One region of the Paenibacillus sp. FSL R7-0216 genome, then DNA from elsewhere that is predicted to be linked to it. Evidence: riboswitches for the same ligand, from Rfam matches in the RefSeq annotation. Region 1 holds a riboswitch; the other holds the start of a gene.
What was found. A riboswitch is a leader RNA that binds a small molecule or an ion and turns the genes downstream of it on or off. The one in region 1 is predicted to bind FMN.
Positions count from the first base shown of each region.

Region 1 (8,193 bases):
CAACCTCTTGAACCTTTATTGAAGTTGTAGTTCAAAATGTCGTCATTTAACCCCCGACTTTTTTAAACGAACCCGTTCGCTGCCAGAAACGGGAGGTTGATTCCCGACTCGTCTCCGGTCTCTTCCCCCGGATCGCCGCTACCTCTGCCATACTTCAGCAGATGATCCACGTATTTGCCGAGTACGTCGCATTCCAGGTTGACGGTGTCCCCGGCCCGCTTGAAGGCCAGTACGGTTTCGGCTAGCGTATGAGGGATAATGGAAATCGTAAACATCCCGCCTTCCGCTTCGACCACCGTCAAGCTGATCCCGTCCACGGCAATCGATCCTTTTGGAATAATGAATTTCAATAAGGAAGATTTCCCGGGTCGGATTTGAAACACAACCGCATTTTGATCCTGACTGGTCCCGACAATCGTACCGATTCCGTCAACATGCCCCTGTACGATATGCCCGCCGAATCGTCCATTGGCCGCCATGGCTCGCTCGAGATTCACGCGACTGCCTGGTTTTAGATCCTTCAGATTCGTGTTGCGGTACGTCTGCGGCATGACATCTACCGTAAAGGAGGAAGCGTCGAACGAGGTTGCCGTTAAGCATACACCGTTAACAGAAATGCTGTCGCCCAGCTTGATGCCTTCCGTAACGACTTTCGCCGAAATGCTCAGTAGCATCGCTTCGCCCTTGCGGCTGATCGACTTCATCGTGCCGATCTCCTCCACTAGTCCTGTAAACATCAGTGATCCTCCTCCCTCACTTCAGCCTGTGCCCAGACCGGAATTCCTCGGATGCACACATTATCCCCGATTTGTTCGACTTCCATGTCGCGTAACGAGACCGCGTCCCGCATAAGATCAAACCCGGCGAAGCTAAAACTTCCGGGCGCTTCGCTCCCGCCGACGATCTTGGGGGCGAAGAAGATCACGATTTCATCCACCAATTGACGTTCCAGCAACGAGCCATTCAATCGACCGCCTCCTTCAACGAGTACGGAGGATATGCCCCGTTGTCCGAGCTGAACTAACGCCTCATTGAGATTGACCTGTGGGCCGCTTCCGCAACGAAGGATCTCGACGCCAAGCTCGGTCAGCCGCTCAGCTTTGTCCGGGTCAGCCTGCTCAGTAGTCACGATCCATGTTGGGGCTATCCCATCGTGAAGAATCTGCGCCGTCTCGGGAATGCGAAGCGTGGAATCCGCAATGACCCGTACGGGCGATAAACCCGGGACAGATAAACGGGTTGACAACTGCGGATTATCGGCTATGATCGTCGACACGCCAACCATAATAGCCTGATGGCGATGCCGCATCGTGTGCACGATTTCCCGCGCTTTCTCGTTCGAGATCCATTTGCTGTCCCCGGATCGACTTGCAAGTTTTCCGTCCAGCGTGCTGGCAGATTTGATTGTCACATACGGCAAGCCGCTGGTGATAAACTTGATGAACCGGCGATTCAGCTTCAAGGCCCGGTCGCGCAGCACGCCAACTTTAACTTCAATCCCGGCGGTACGCAGCAACTCGATTCCTTTCCCGGCAACCAGGGGATTCGGATCCTCGCAGGCAATCACGACACGTGCCACCTTCTCGTGTACCAACCGCTCCGCGCAAGGGGGTGTCAAACCGTGATGACTGCAAGGCTCCAATGTGACGTATACCGTGCTGCCTTCGGCCTGGGAACCGGCCATGTTCAAGGCATGCACCTCCGCGTGCGGAGTCCCCCGTTGCAAGTGGGTACCAAGTCCAACCAACGTCCCTTCCTTAACGACAACGGCGCCGACGACCGGATTCGTCCCGGTTTGTCCCAGCGCCCGCTCCGCCATGTCTAGCGCTAAAGTCATGTAATAATCGTCGTCGATCACCTTCATCCTCTATCCTCCTTCCGTCCTTGCCTATCGCTCAGTAACAAAAACAACCCTGCCGCAATCCGGCAGGGTTGATCATGAGAGTAGTTCTACGCTAAATCAAAGAGCGCCTCCGCCTAAAATCACGCCGCCGCTTATCCATTGATAAACAAGGACGATAAATTTATGGCGAAAAGCTAGCATCGCCAAAGCTCTTTCACAAAATCAAATGTGAAAAATAGAACTTGGTCGATTGAACTCTCGAAATCCGAACACCTTCGCAAATAAAATAACGTACGTGCTCCCGCGTTTTCCTTCTCCCATCCAGACTATACTGTCGGTCCCGGAATCTCACCGGCTCAGCCGCATGCTTACGAAAGCACTGCGGGTCACGGACTTGTGCTACATCGGACTAGCGTCCAATGAGCCATCACCGTCGGTAGGGAATTTCACCCTGCCCCGAAGGATTGCTTAATATTAGGTTTGCATAACTGCAAGACGAATGTTAGCACTATTCCTGTCAAAAATCAAGCCTACTTGTCACTACACCCTGCCTCAATTCCATTCGAGCAAGGAATCTTCATCCCCCTATCTCCCGGGATCCAAGGTGCATAAAAACCTCCCGAAATAGCCAACCTTAAAGTCGATATCGTATTGACAAATCCCATACTCAGGAGGAATGAACGTGGCTAAACCGGACAATCGCTCCGACAACGTTGATAAGCTGCAAAGAAGCATTCAAAACACCATCGAGAATTTCCGTGAGGGACAAGATTACCTCAGTGAGCATGCCGATGAAATCTCCGTCAAGGAGAAGAAACAGGTTCAGGAGAAGAACGAAAAACGGCTGCACGCCATTGAAGGCTTCCGGGAAGAAGTGAAGGACGAAGCCGCTCATCAAAGAAAATCGTAAAAAATGAATCAAGGGGTGCTCCACTGCCAAGCCTGCTTGGCCTTGCGGAGCACCCCTTTCGCTTCGAACCTGCTTACGCTTCGTCCCAAACGGAAACTTCCTTCATTTTATCGCCAGGACGGACATTGTCCACAAGTTCCATTCCCGAAGTCACTTTGCCGAACACGGTATGTACCCCGTTCAAATGCGGCTGCGCTTCGTATACGATGAAGAACTGACTGCCGCCGGTATCTTTGCCTGCATGGGCCATCGACAGCACCCCGCGCTCATGTTTGGTTACATTCGTATCCGTCTCGCATTTGATGGTGTAACCTGGGCCTCCGGTTCCGTTACCGATCGGACATCCGCCTTGAGCCACAAAACCCGGGATTACGCGATGGAACGTGAGTCCGTTATAGAATCCGGAATTGGCCAGTTTTTCGAAGTTCGCGACCGTACCCGGAGCTTCTTCGGGCAGGAATTGAATTTCGACCTCGCCGCCTTTTTCCAATACGATTTTACCTTTTTTCATATCCGTGCACACCCTTCTTCTTAGCGTCATTGGACAAACCTCTTCCAGTTTACTAAAAAAAAGCCTTTCAAGCAAAAAAACCGAGGGAATCGGACAATCCGATCCCCTCGGCTTTACTCCTGCCTCTCCTCGTCGCTTACTTCAACGAAGGCTGTTTGGCGATCCGTTCCGGAATTACGTCACAGGCGATTAGGTCCTGCAGGGACTCTCGTTTTACGACGAGATCGCTTTGGCCGTCTTGAACGAAGACGACCGCTGGACGGCGTAACCGGTTATAATTGCTGGCCATCGCGTAGTTGTAGGCGCCGGTGCAAGCCACGGCGAGCAAATCGCCGCTGTTCACCTTCGGCAAATCCACATCCCAGATCAGCATGTCGCCGCTCTCACAACATTTGCCGGCGATCGATACGGTCTCTTCGTTCGCATCGTTACCACGGTTGGCGAGCATCGCCTCGTATTTAGAACCGTAAAGGGCTGGACGCGGGTTGTCCGTCATCCCGCCATCCACGGCGACGTATTTACGCACACCAGGGATATCCTTACTCGTGCCCGCCGTATAAAGTGTCGTCCCCGCATCGCCTACGATGCTCCGGCCCGGTTCTACCCAGATTTCCGGAAGCTGCGGATACGCGGCAAATTCCCGTTTGACCGCATCCGTAATCGCACCGACATAATCGGAAACCTTCAGCGGCGTATCGCCTTCCGTATAACGGATGCCAAAGCCGCCTCCTAAATTGACGACCTTGAAGGTGACGCCCAGCTTCTCCTTGACCTGCAAAGCGAACGCCGCAACCCGCTCAACCGCCATCTGGAAACCTTCCACTTCGAAAATTTGCGAGCCGATATGCGAATGTACGCCGAGCAAATGTAGATTCAAGCTTCGGTTGGCCAACTCAACAGCTTCCATAGCCGAGCCGTTGCCGATATCAAACCCAAACTTGGAATCGGTTTGGCCGGTTGAAATATATTCATGGGTGTGGGCTTCCACCCCCGGCGTTACGCGCAGCAGAATATTCACGGTGACGCCTTTCTCAGCGGCAAGCGCTTGAAGCATATGCAGCTCCGTAAAATTGTCAGCCACGAAACAGCCGATGCCGGCGGATATCGCCATTTCCAATTCATCTGGCGTCTTATTGTTGCCATGAAAATGGATTCGCTGCGCAGGGAATCCCGCTTGAAGGGCCGTAAACAATTCGCCCTCGGAGACAACGTCCAGGGACAAGCCCTCCTCCTCGGCCAGCCGGCACATCGCCATGACGCAGAACGCTTTGCTGGCATAAGCAACCTGGAAAGCCAGGCCCGATGCTCGGAAGGCGTTCATATATTCACGGCATCTTTGCCGCACAAGAGCTTCATCTACGACATACAACGGCGTTCCGTAGGATTGCTTTAGCTCGACCGTATCGCAGCCGCCGATTTCGAGATGGCCTTTTGCATTAATTTTGCTGGTACCGTGTAAATACATCTATGCAGTCCTCCACTTTCAAATTTTACACCAGTATAGCAAACAACCGGCAACCTGAAAAATGGATTTTTCGGAATATCATTTGTGTTATTTGTTGAACAAGCCTAAACGTCACCGTTTGCCCGGCATCCGCGTATTGTCCCGCGGCTTGTTGGAGGACGGTCTTTGCTTGGATGTCATCACTGGAACACGGAATAACACCCCGGCCATCGCCTTTGCATTAAAAGGTATAAATGGCCACATGTAAGACGAGTTATTCGAACGGCGCAAAGTCAGCAGCACGATAAACGAAGTGATCCCAATGACAAATCCAGGGGCGCCAAAGATCGCCACCGCCACCAGCAATGCGAGCCGCACCACACGATTGGCGAGACCCAGCTCATAGCTTGGCGTCGCAAACATCCCGATCGCGGCCACTGCCATATACAAGACTACCTCGTTAACGAAAAGCCCTGTCTGGACGGCGATATCCCCGATCAAGATGGCGGCAATCAAGCCCATCGCTGACGCAAGAGGCGTCGGCGTATGCACGGCCGCCATCCGCATGAGATCGACGCCGAACTCCACCAACAGGAACTGAGCGATTAGCGGGATTTTTCCCTGCTCCTGGGGTCCGATGAAGGCGAGTCCCGCCGGCTTGAACTCCGGATGGACGACGACCAGAAGCCAGATTGGAAGCAGGAAGAGCGAGGCGAATATGCCAAAGAAGCGCACCCAACGCAGATAAGTCCCCATAAACGGGGTTTGCCGGTTCTCCTCTGCATGCTGACACAGATCAAAGAAAGTCGTCGGCAATATCATCACGCTGGGCGACGTATCCACGAACACAACAACCCGGCCTTCCAGCAGATGCGATGCAACGACGTCCGGACGCTCCGAGTAACGCACCAGCGGGTACGGGTTCCAGCCCCTGTGAATGATCGCCTCCTCCAGTTGCTTATCCGCCAGGGGAATGCCGTCAATGTTGACCGCTTTGATCTTTTCGCGGATGGAATCGACCTGCGTTTTATCCACGATATCATCGATGTAGGCGATACACACGTCGGTACGGGTTCGACGGCCTACACTAACCATCTCTAATTTAAGCCCTGGATCGCGCAACCGGCGGCGGACCAAGGTAATATTGGTAACCAGCGTCTCCGTGAATCCGTCCCGTGCGCCCCTTACGACGCGCTCCAAAGACGGCTCCTCCGGGCTGCGGACCGGGTACTGCCGGGTATCCATCATCAGCGCCGTTTGCTCGCCTTCGATGAACAGCGCGCTCATGCCGGTTAACGTTTTGTTGATGGCATCGCTCAGCTTCTCCGTTTTTTCCACCTGAATATGAGGGATATAAAGTTCGAAAAAGGATCGAAGCGCCCCGGTTGTCAGATCTTCAGGCGTCAGATAGGTCAGTCGCTTGAGGATTTCCTGCATGGCGTCGGTTCGGGCAAACCCGTTGATGAAGACGAGGCAGGTACGTTTACCGCCAAAGGTCATGTCGCGAAACACGACGTCAAAACTTTCCCCCAGTCCGACGACTTCCTTCAACGTATGTTTCGTAGTCGTCAAGCTGCGGCTGATCGCATCGCTTTGCTGCCAATAGATCACCGACTCCTCCACATTATCGGATCTCTCCGCTTCGCGTTTCCGTTTGATCGCCTCGTCTTCCGGATAGTTCTCCTGCAGAAAATTCTCCTCATCCTCGGGTACGAAGTCCGGAATCGCCTGCGGCCGATCCATCCCTTCCTGCGTTGACTCTTGCGTATCCTGGTCCATCCAACATCAACCTCCGTTTCTTCGAGTTCACGGTCTATAAATAAACCATTCGTACAAGGAGCCCGCCATTTTGCCAAATACCATTGCGAGCAAAAAGCCGAAAAGATACCGCTGCATATGCAACCTTTTGGCCAAAATCGGCAGCACGTTCAGCACTTCGGTCAAAGCAGCTGCCAGCATACCGACGAACACGCCGTTAAACAAGCCGACAATGCCGGTCGCCAGCCACGGCCCGGTCACCCGCCAATTCCAGAAGTCCGCCACCGTACCCACCACTGCCCCCGCAATCATCGCCCCTTCATACCAGTGCACCTTGTCGTAAGAATTCGTCACCTGGGCCAGGCGCGGAATCATGTCCAGCACGATGAACAAAGCGATCACGCCGCCTCCCACGGCGATGCCGCCAGCCAGGCCAAGGAATACTGCCAACCCCGCGGCGATGGGAGACATCAGGATCGCTCCGCCGGCGATTCGGCATGGTTCATTTTTTTGTACTCTTCAGCGACAACGTATTGATTAAGGTTCTCCTGGTAGAGGAACATCTCAACTTCTAAAGGGGTTGGCTCCTCATTCCATTTTTTTCTGAACAAATGGTTAAAAAATACGATCATCCCAAAGCCGATGCCCACGGAATAGGCACCTTGAAACAGATAGGGGTGCTCGTCCTTCTCGCCGGTGATCATCTCGACGATTCGCACCTGTACCTCCGGCATGCTGACATCGGCGTGGAAATTCATGATGGTCAGGGCCGCCCCGAAGAAGAGCAGCAGCCAGACCAAGGCGAACAACAGCGGAGACGGTTTCTTCTCGGGTTTGATCATTTCAACGAGAACATGCGGTTCACCAAGCAATTCGACACGTTGCCCCGGGAATTCGGCTTGAATGGCCGAGATGACCTGCAGCATATCAATGACGATCAAATTACCGTCGCGATGCTCCGGCCGGACCAGCTCCAGCTGAAGCAGCTTGGCTTCCAGCTCCGGCTCCGCCAGGACGCGGGCTACGTCTCGCAGCCGGATCGGTACCCCGGCGGGAAGCCCGACCTGCTTGCGCAGACGCAAATAGACGATGGAAGCGGAATCCTTATCCATGCTAACCACCCTTCCACTAGCGTATTGCCCATAGTATGCCAAGCGAGGAGGGGCTTTACTCTTGATGATAAATTTGCGGCATCAAAAAAAGCATGGGGAGATACCCCCATGCTTTTCCCGTTCTAGTTGCTCCGGAATTACAGCGATATGGCTGTGTCCAGCGCCACTTCCATCATTTGCTTAAACGTGGTTTGCCGTTCCTCGGCCGACGTCTCCTCGCCGGTCAGCAAATGATCGCTGACGGTCAGAATCGTTAACGCTTTCGCACCGTATTTGGCGGCCAACGTGTAGAGCGCTGTCGTCTCCATCTCGACCCCAAGCACCCCGTATTTCATCAGCAATTGGGTTACGCTCGTATCGTCACGGTAGAACATGTCCGAGCTGAAAATGTTACCCACATGCAGCTTGAGCCCTTTTTCCACGCCACGCTCATAGGCCGCCTTCAACAGCTCGAAGCTGGCAATCGGCGCAAAATCGTACCCGCTGAAGACATGGCGATTCATGCTTGAATCGGTACAGGAGGCTTGAGCCAAAATAACGTCCCGTACGCGAACATGCTGCTGCATGCCTCCGCAAGTTCCGACGCGAATCAGGTTTTTGACGCCGTATTCTTTC
Region 1 is NZ_CP150222.1:3,115,749-3,123,941, forward strand. It holds gene ribE (riboflavin synthase) at 63-737, opposite strand; gene ribD (bifunctional diaminohydroxyphosphoribosylaminopyrimidine deaminase/5-amino-6-(5-phosphoribosylamino)uracil reductase RibD) at 737-1,864, opposite strand; FMN riboswitch at 2,149-2,311, opposite strand; gene tlp (small acid-soluble spore protein Tlp) at 2,526-2,753, shown strand; gene MKZ15_RS14180 (peptidylprolyl isomerase) at 2,827-3,264, opposite strand; gene lysA (diaminopimelate decarboxylase) at 3,401-4,729, opposite strand; gene MKZ15_RS14190 (spore germination protein) at 4,841-6,487, opposite strand; gene MKZ15_RS14195 (stage V sporulation protein AB) at 6,515-6,937, opposite strand; gene MKZ15_RS14200 (stage V sporulation protein AA) at 6,937-7,578, opposite strand; gene deoD (purine-nucleoside phosphorylase) at 7,716-8,193, opposite strand, start outside.

Region 2 (8,193 bases), 1.9 Mb from region 1:
ATTTCGAATATAATTGCCGGATTCACGCTCAAATAGGGAGTTATATATGAAATTTCATACAGATTGGGCTGTTGGGGAGCCGAATGCGGAGATTATATATGATATTTCGAACATAACTGCTCATTCCATCATCAAACCTCGAATTCTATATGAACTTTCATATAGAATGTCCTGTTAAAAGGTTAGCTGCAGCAGCGAACTGTTATGTAGATCTAAGTTTTGCGCAAAAAGACCGGGGTGCGATCCAGCTAACCCATCCAGGCGTACGTGAGAAGCCACTAATTCCCCCCAACGTGCAGCGCAAACGAAATACTAGATACATGCTGGAAATGGTGTGTTGCAAATCATGAGTTACTAGTTACCCGTTCGCAAATTTCGAGATCCGGGTTGTGCGTTATGAGTTATGAGTTATGAGTTATGAGTTATGAGTTATGAGTTATGAGTTATGAGTTGCGAGTTGCGAGTTGCGAGTTGTGAGTTGCGAGTTGTGAGTTGCGAGTTGTGAGTTGTGTGCTACGAGTTGTGAGCTACGAGTTGTGAGCTACGAGTGTGATGATCCAAGGTACGGGCTACAAGTTACAAGCTTTGGGCTGCCAGCTACCGGCTACCGGCCATAAACCCGCTTACTCCTTCCACGCCCCTCTTCCTCATCCGTACTTCCCCACCGCTTAACGCAACGAACCACCGTCCAAATCGCATCAGACGGTGGTTCACGGTTGTTATCGGCTGTGGTTCGCAGCCGCTGTGAGGACAAACTCCACGATGGGCGTGATGTCGGGCAAGCTGTGCGGGTGATGCCCGCCACCCGGCTTGAGGATCGCCGTCACCGCGCCGCCATGGGCTTGGTAGACGCGCTCCAGCACCGCGCCGTTCTCCTCGAACGGCACGTCGAGGTCGGCGTCGCCGGAGACGAGCAGCACCGGCACGCCGGCGCGGGCCGGCGCGACCAGCCCCGCCAGCAGGCGCTCCGTCTCCTCGCCGGCAAGCCGGGCGACGTCCGCCGGAGAAGACGCGGCTTGGGCGATGCCGTACGCCGCCAAGCAGTCGCGCCACTCCTCCGGCGCGCCCCGACCCGCCCCCTGGCCCCCCGGCCAACTGCGGATGTCCACCACCGGCGCGTCGAGGTACAACGCCGCGACGCGATCCGGGTACAGCGCGGCGTACCGCAGCGCGTACAGGCCGCCCCGGCTGAAGCCGAACAACACCGGCTTCAGGGTGAGCCCGTATTTCGCGGCCACCTCGGCGCGAAAGGCTTCCATCTGCCCGGCAGCGTACGGGCAGCCGTAAAGATGGCTCAGCCAGCAATAGGCGAGATGCCAGCCTTGCTCGAGCAGGGCGAGGTCGGCGTCCGCGAACGCGCCGAAGAACTCGCTCCGCCACACCCACGGCCGACCAGGCGCGGCATCCTGCGGAGCGACCACCACGCATTCGCGGCCGCCGAAGTAAAAGTCGGTGCGCGCAAAGCCCATCCATTCGCTCACCTCAGCACTCTCCGCGCCGCCCTCCTCCAAGGCGGCCCGCTTGATCGCCGGCAGCAACGCCTCAGCCTGCAGCAACGCCTCCGCGAGCGGCGGCGTCTCCATCTTGTTCGGGTTCGTATGCCCGACATGCTCCCGCCATGCCGCATTCAGCACGGCTCGGCGCTCGCCGACGAGCCGGATGAACGCGCCGTCTCCGCCATCCGCCCAATCTGGCATCCGCTCCAGCTCCAGATGGAACACACGGCTCAGAATCGTCCGAGCGATCACCCAATGCCCGTCTTCGTTCGGGTGGATGCCATCGCCGTAGCGATAGCCGGGGTCCGCCTCCCTCCGAGCGCGAATCAATTCGCCAAGCGGACCGCGGAGATCCACGACCGTCAGCCCTTCGGCCTCGCCGTACTCGCGCACCCAGTCCCCATAACGGTCCAAGACGGCGTTATAATCGATGAAAGGACGCTCAAACGAGTAGTCGTCCATTCCTCCCGGCAATGCCTCCCCGCCGGCTGAAGCAACGTCAAACGGCGGCGGCGTCATCAGGATGACGCGGGCTCCCTCGCCGCGCACCCGGTCCACGGCCCGGCGCACTCCGTCGCGATAAGCTTCAAAACGCTGCTCTCCAAGCGGATGGTAGATGCCGTCGTTCATTCCGTAGCAAATAAACGCCCAATCCGGCTGCACTTCCGCCAAGGCGCGCTCCAAACGCTCGTGCACGCAGGGCCGGGGAAACGGATGATCCGCTTCGCTGGTTCCTGCCGCGGTTTCACTGCTGACCCCCAGATTGATCCACTCCAGCCGGTGTTCCGGCAGATGCTTCAAGAAAAATGCCTCTAAATTACGGATGTACGTTCCGTTCTCCGTAATGCTGTCGCCAAAAAAGACGATCCGCTTACGGAGCGGCAACGCCAATAAGTCAGCGCTTTCAACTGTCACTGCAGCCAACCCCTTTCATAATAAGAGTTAAATGTGAAACCTAGCTCGAAACTTGCCAGGCGATTCCCCAGTCCAGCGCTTAAACTGCCGGCTGAAATGCGCGATATCCTTGTAACCGAGACGCATGGAGACGGCTTCCACCGAGAGTTCCGGCTCCATCAACAGGAGCTTGGCCTTCTTCAGCTTTAGCGCCGATAAGTACTGGCGCGGCGACATCCCGTAGACGCTGCGGAAAATCCGGTTGCAGGAGGACGCGCTATAGCCGAGTCCGGCGGTAACCGCCGCAACGGTTTCGCGTGTCCGATCCCCATCGACCCCGTCGCCATCGCCGTCGCCGCCGATACCCTCGCCCGTTATCGCGTTTACAGCCTCCGACTCGTCAACGCTGCGTTCCAAGCCGGCGGCAATCTCTGCCGCGATCCGGTTCATCCGGCTGCCCGGAGCGCCGACTTCCCGTTCTGCCAGCCCTTCGCTCAGGCCGGCGAACAGCTCGAACACCGCGGACAAAGCCCGCATCTTGTCCGCCAGCTTAGCGCCCGCCCCGTGCGAGGTCAACGCGATCAGCTTATCCAGGCTTGGCCGGATGATCTCGGCCAGCGGGCTGTCCGCCGCATGCAAGAGCTCCTCGCCGCGGCACAGCAGCTCGCGAAGCACGGGTTCGTCGACATTAAAATGCAGACAATAATACGTCATCGACTCCGTCCCCAGCGTCCGGCTTTCGTGCACGTCCTCGGGGCGCAGCAGCAGGAAATCGCCGGGCTGCTGTACGTACCGTTTGCCGCCCACGATCATCTCCTGACTGCCCGCCAGCAGCAGGTTCACTTCGAACAGCGGATGGCTGTGCCGCGGGTACGACCACGCGCTCGTCACCGTCCGCAGATGCGCGGCAAAGAGCTTAAACGTCGAATCCATATCCGGCAGCATATATTCCGTAACCTGATGCTCTCTAACCACCCTCGTCCCTCCGTTTCGCTGCTTTTGGTCCCCCCTCGCCGTGGTCCCCCCTCGCCGTCTTTGAACGTTTTGGATAAATCAATCGACGGTTTGGATATGGGCGTTCCCCCAAAGCCTTGATATAATCAAACTAGCACAACCGCAACCAATTGAACAGGAGGTAATCAACTTGGGTAAAAATATATTTTTCAACGCGCATCACTCCCCGATGGGAGCCTTCGCCAGCTTTACGTTAGGACATCCCGGCCAAAGCGGCGGATTCGACCTCGAACTGGGCAGCCCGCCTAAGCAGAACATTTACATCGGCTTGCAGGACGACGGGCAAGACCATTACCGGGCCCTGCCGTTCTTCGGCGAAGGTCTGGATGAGCGGGACCGTTATACGACGGAAGAGAGCGGCGACGAGTCCAGCGAGCAGCATTCCGTTCAGAAAAAAGAAAGCGGTCTCATCGAACCGTTCGGCCGCAGCGAGATTGTCCGCCGATTCGGTGCGGCGATCGACGAATGGCAAGCCGGCGATTTGACGTTCCGCCTGATCTCGCCGTTTGAAGGCGTGCCCGACCCTGAGACGGCGACCGAAGATCAGCTGCGCTTCGCGCTCATGCCGGCCGTGCTGGCCGAAATCACGGTCGACAACACGCGGGGAACCTCGGCCCGGAAAGCCTTCTTCGGTTTGCAGAACATCGATCCGTTCAGCGCGATCCGACGCTTGGAGGATGTGACCGACGGCCGGATCTGCGGCGTCGGCCAGGGCCGCCATACCGCGATTGCAGCGAACGACCCGCGGATTACAAGCGCCGGATTCTTCAAGATGGAATCCATCCTGAAGCCAAAGGTTCCGGAGAACCTCCGTTTTGGTCTCGGGCCAGTGGGCGCGCTGCTCATGGATACCCCCGCCGGCGAGAAAGCTACCTACCGCTTTGCGCTCTGTTTCTATCGCGCCGGTTACGTCACCACCGGGATGGACGCGTCCTACTATTACACGCGGTATTTCGCCAATATCGAGGACGTAGCCGATTATGCACTGGCTGAGTTCGACCGTAAGCTGGAGGTTGCGCAGAAAGCCGAGACGCTTGTCTACGACTCGAAGTTGACCGAGGACCAGAAGTTTATGCTCGCGCACGCGATCCGTAGCTATTACGGTTCCACCGAGCTGCTGGAGCAGGACGGCAAGCCGCTTTGGGTCGTGAACGAAGGCGAATACCGGATGATGAATACGTTCGATTTGCTGGTCGACCAGTTGTTTTTTGAGCTGAAAATGAACCCGTGGACGGTCAAAAACGAGCTGGATCTCTACACCAGCCGCTACAGTTATCGGGACACGGTACGTCTTCCCGGAGATGCGACCGAATATCCCGGCGGCATCAGCTTCACGCACGACATGGGCGTCGCCAACACGTTCTCCCGACCGGGCTATTCGGTTTACGAGCTGCATGCCATTGACGATTGCTTCTCCCATATGACCCATGAGCAGCTCGTCAACTGGGTATTGAGCGCCACGGTTTACGTCCAGCAAACGAATGACCGCGAATGGCTGGATCGCAACCTGCCGATCCTGGAGCAATGTCTGGAAAGTATGGTGAATCGCGATCATCCGGACCCAGCTAAACGGACCGGCGTCATGGGCCTTGACAGTTCCCGCACGATGGGCGGTGCCGAAATCACCACTTACGACAGCTTGGATGTCTCGCTGGGTCAAGCGCGGAACAACATTTATTTGGCTGGCAAGAGCTGGGCAGCTTACGTCGCGATGGAAAAGCTACTGCGAGCAAACGGACGCGAGGCGGCGGCCGAACTGGCCGGACGGCAAGCAGAGCGGTGTGCCGGGACGATCACCGCGCATCTGCTGCCAGGCGGCTACATTCCGGCGGTCATCCAGGAAAATAACGACTCCAAGATTATCCCGGCGATCGAGGGTCTGATCTTCCCGCTGTACACTGGATGCGAAGAAGCGCTGGATCCGAACGGCCGGTTCGGCGAATATATTCGGGCATTGTCCACGCACCTGAACACGGTGTTGCAACCCGGTATCTGCCTGTTCGAAGACGGTGGGTGGAAGCTGTCCTCGACGAGCAACAATTCCTGGCTCAGCAAAATTTATCTGTGTCAATTCATCGCCCGCCGGATCCTAGGCCTGGCCTGGGATGAACGGGGCCAAGCGGCCGACGCCGCGCATGTCGCCTGGCTGACCTCCGAGAAGAACGCCTTCTGGAGCTGGAGCGATCAGATGATGGCCGGCGTAATCTGCGGCAGCCGGTATTATCCGCGCGGCGTGACGGCGATTTTGTGGCTGGACGAGAACTAAACGATCACGGCCAAGCGAGCTGAATAAAGCGAAAAAAAGCGAGGTTTCCGAACCCAGTTAAGGGCGGAAACCTCGCTTCTTTTTATAAGCGAAAGGTTATTGCTTGGCTCCCTGGCGGGAGATCAGGAACAACGTGCCCCAAATCAGAACGAATCCGCACACCTGGGCGGGTGTAATCATCTGCTGGAAGGCAATCCAGTTGATTAGAACCCCGACCATCGGGAAGCTGAGTTCGGCTAATGTGGCGACCGAAGCCTTCGTTGTCGTCAGCCCCTTGTAGTATACAAGCAGGCTGAGCAGTCCCGGCAGCAGCGCTTGTCCCAGCATGTTGAGCGAAAGCGCGGCAATTTGTGAGGTACCGGCAGGCAGGTTCCAGGCGGCCCCTTCGTTCCAGGTGATGGCCAGCAGCAGCGGCAGCGCCAATACAAACCGCAGCGACGTCACCGTCTCATACTTCATATGCCCAACCATCATCCGGCCCATCACGGTGGATCCGCCCCACAACGCGGCCGCGCCCAGCGACAGCAAGCTGCCCACCTGCACAAAGTCGCTCCAATGCCCGATTGGCATCGTAAATCCGAAGGTCAGCAAATACGTTCCGAGCAGCGCAATGACCAAGAAGCCGAAGAAGAACCGAGGCAGCTTCTCCTTGAGCAGCAATCCGGCCAACAGGATGGCAAACAGCGGTTGCATCTTCTGCAGCAGCAGCACAGCGTTCAGATCGCCGTTCGACAGCGCCATCGTAAACAGAATCGTGGCGATGGCGGAACCGCCCCAGGAAATGAAGAGCAGCGCGCCCCCTTGCTTCCAGCCCAGCCCTTTCAGCTCGGTGCGGTTGTTCCATAAGACAGGTATGGCAATGAGCGCTATAATAAGGTGCTCAATGAGTACAATTTGAGCCGACGTCAGCGACTCCAGCAAGATGACTCGAAATAACGGGTCAACGCCCCACAGCGCCGCCCCCAAAACAACGAGCCAAAACCCGCTTCGCGATTTGCGTGCCTCTGCCTTCGCAGACGATTGCTGAACCTGGCCGGATGTCCCCGTAAGCGCCCCCGCGCCCGCCCCAGCCTGAATCCCGAGTCCGCCGCTAACATTTGCTTTTTCCATGGTGTTTGTCCCCTTCTTGAATAGAGGGTCTAAGTAGAAAACCCCCGCATCGACCTTCGTAAAGGTTTGCGGGGGCTGACCAAATAAGCCTGTCAGGAACCGTACCGGTCCCTGGATCAAACTATAGCTTTATTGATCTTCTCCCATCCGGACTTTACCGTCGGCCTTGGAATTACACCAAGTCAGTCGCGTGCGGCCGAAGCCACAAGCGAGTCGCGGGCTGCAGTTTCTGCAATCAGAAACCTCACCGCCGGTTAGGAATTTCACCTTACCCCGAAGATCTCTATTCATTTAAATTTTGATTACTTAACTTGTTTATATCATAACGCAGGATTTTCGGGAACTCTGTTACAAAAATCACAAGGTCCTCTCACGTCCGAAAAATTAGGTTCTACCCTCTTTTGACCACATCGAAGTTGTTCTCGATCAGCAGCCAATTTTGCGGAAAACTCAAGCCCAGCTTCCAATAGCTCATCCCGCGCAGCCCCAGCTCCTTGATCAAATTAAACTTGGCTTGGATTGAGCGGGCATCCTCAAACCATACTTCATGTTCCCGTCCTTCCCCATCCCAATAATGATAAAACGGAGCCTGATCCCGGTCGCTGTATTGAATCGCGACGCCGTGGCGCGCCGCAATTTGGATCGCTTGCTGGGGACTAACCGCCCGCGCGACGCTTCCTTGCACGAAGGGCAGCGTCCAATCGTAGCCATACAGATTTTGCCCCATCATGATTTTGGAGCCGGGCATTTCGGTCAACGCGTATTCGATCACACGACGGACCGGACCGATCGGGGATACCGCCTGGGCTGGTCCCCCGCTGTAGCCCCACTCATAGGTCATGATCACAACGAAGTCGGCGATTTCCCCGTGCGCCCGATAATCATGCGCTTCATACCACAGCCCCTGTTGGCCGGCGCTTGTCTTGGGCGCCAGAGCAGTGGACATCAGCCAACCCTGTTGCGCAAAACGCGCTTTGGCTTTTCGCAGAAAAGCGTTGTAGGCTTCCCGGTCGGCCGGCCGCAAGAACTCGAAATCGAAATGGATATCCCGAAAACCGTAATTGCTTGCCGTCGTAACGATATTGTCCAGAAAACGGTCCTGGATCGGGATATCGTTCAGCAAAATCCGGCCTAACTCATCGCTAAATTGATCGTTCTCCTGATTCGTGATCACCATCATCAGCACGACCCGGTTCGCCCGGGCGATTTCCGGAAACTGATTGAGCGGCGGCTCCTTGAGCGAACCATCCCGCTGCGCCTGAAAGCTAAATGGAGCCAGGTACGTCAGGTGCTGCGCCACTTCGCGCGCGCTTCGCTCCAGCGCTGGAGCAACCGTCCCCCCGCGCGGCTCAACGTAGGCGTTAAACTCGGCGCTTCTACGCGGGCGCGGCGGGATATATAACCGAAATCCGA
Region 2 is NZ_CP150222.1:1,238,418-1,246,610, reverse strand. It holds gene MKZ15_RS05230 (alpha/beta fold hydrolase) at 720-2,411, opposite strand; gene MKZ15_RS05225 (AraC family transcriptional regulator) at 2,439-3,365, opposite strand; gene MKZ15_RS05220 (glycoside hydrolase family 52 protein) at 3,535-5,670, shown strand; gene MKZ15_RS05215 (DMT family transporter) at 5,767-6,780, opposite strand; FMN riboswitch at 6,912-7,065, opposite strand; gene MKZ15_RS05210 (glycoside hydrolase family 18 protein) at 7,172-8,193, opposite strand, start outside.
Region 2: another riboswitch for FMN. It lies ahead of MKZ15_RS05215 (DMT family transporter); the one in region 1 lies ahead of ribD (bifunctional diaminohydroxyphosphoribosylaminopyrimidine deaminase/5-amino-6-(5-phosphoribosylamino)uracil reductase RibD).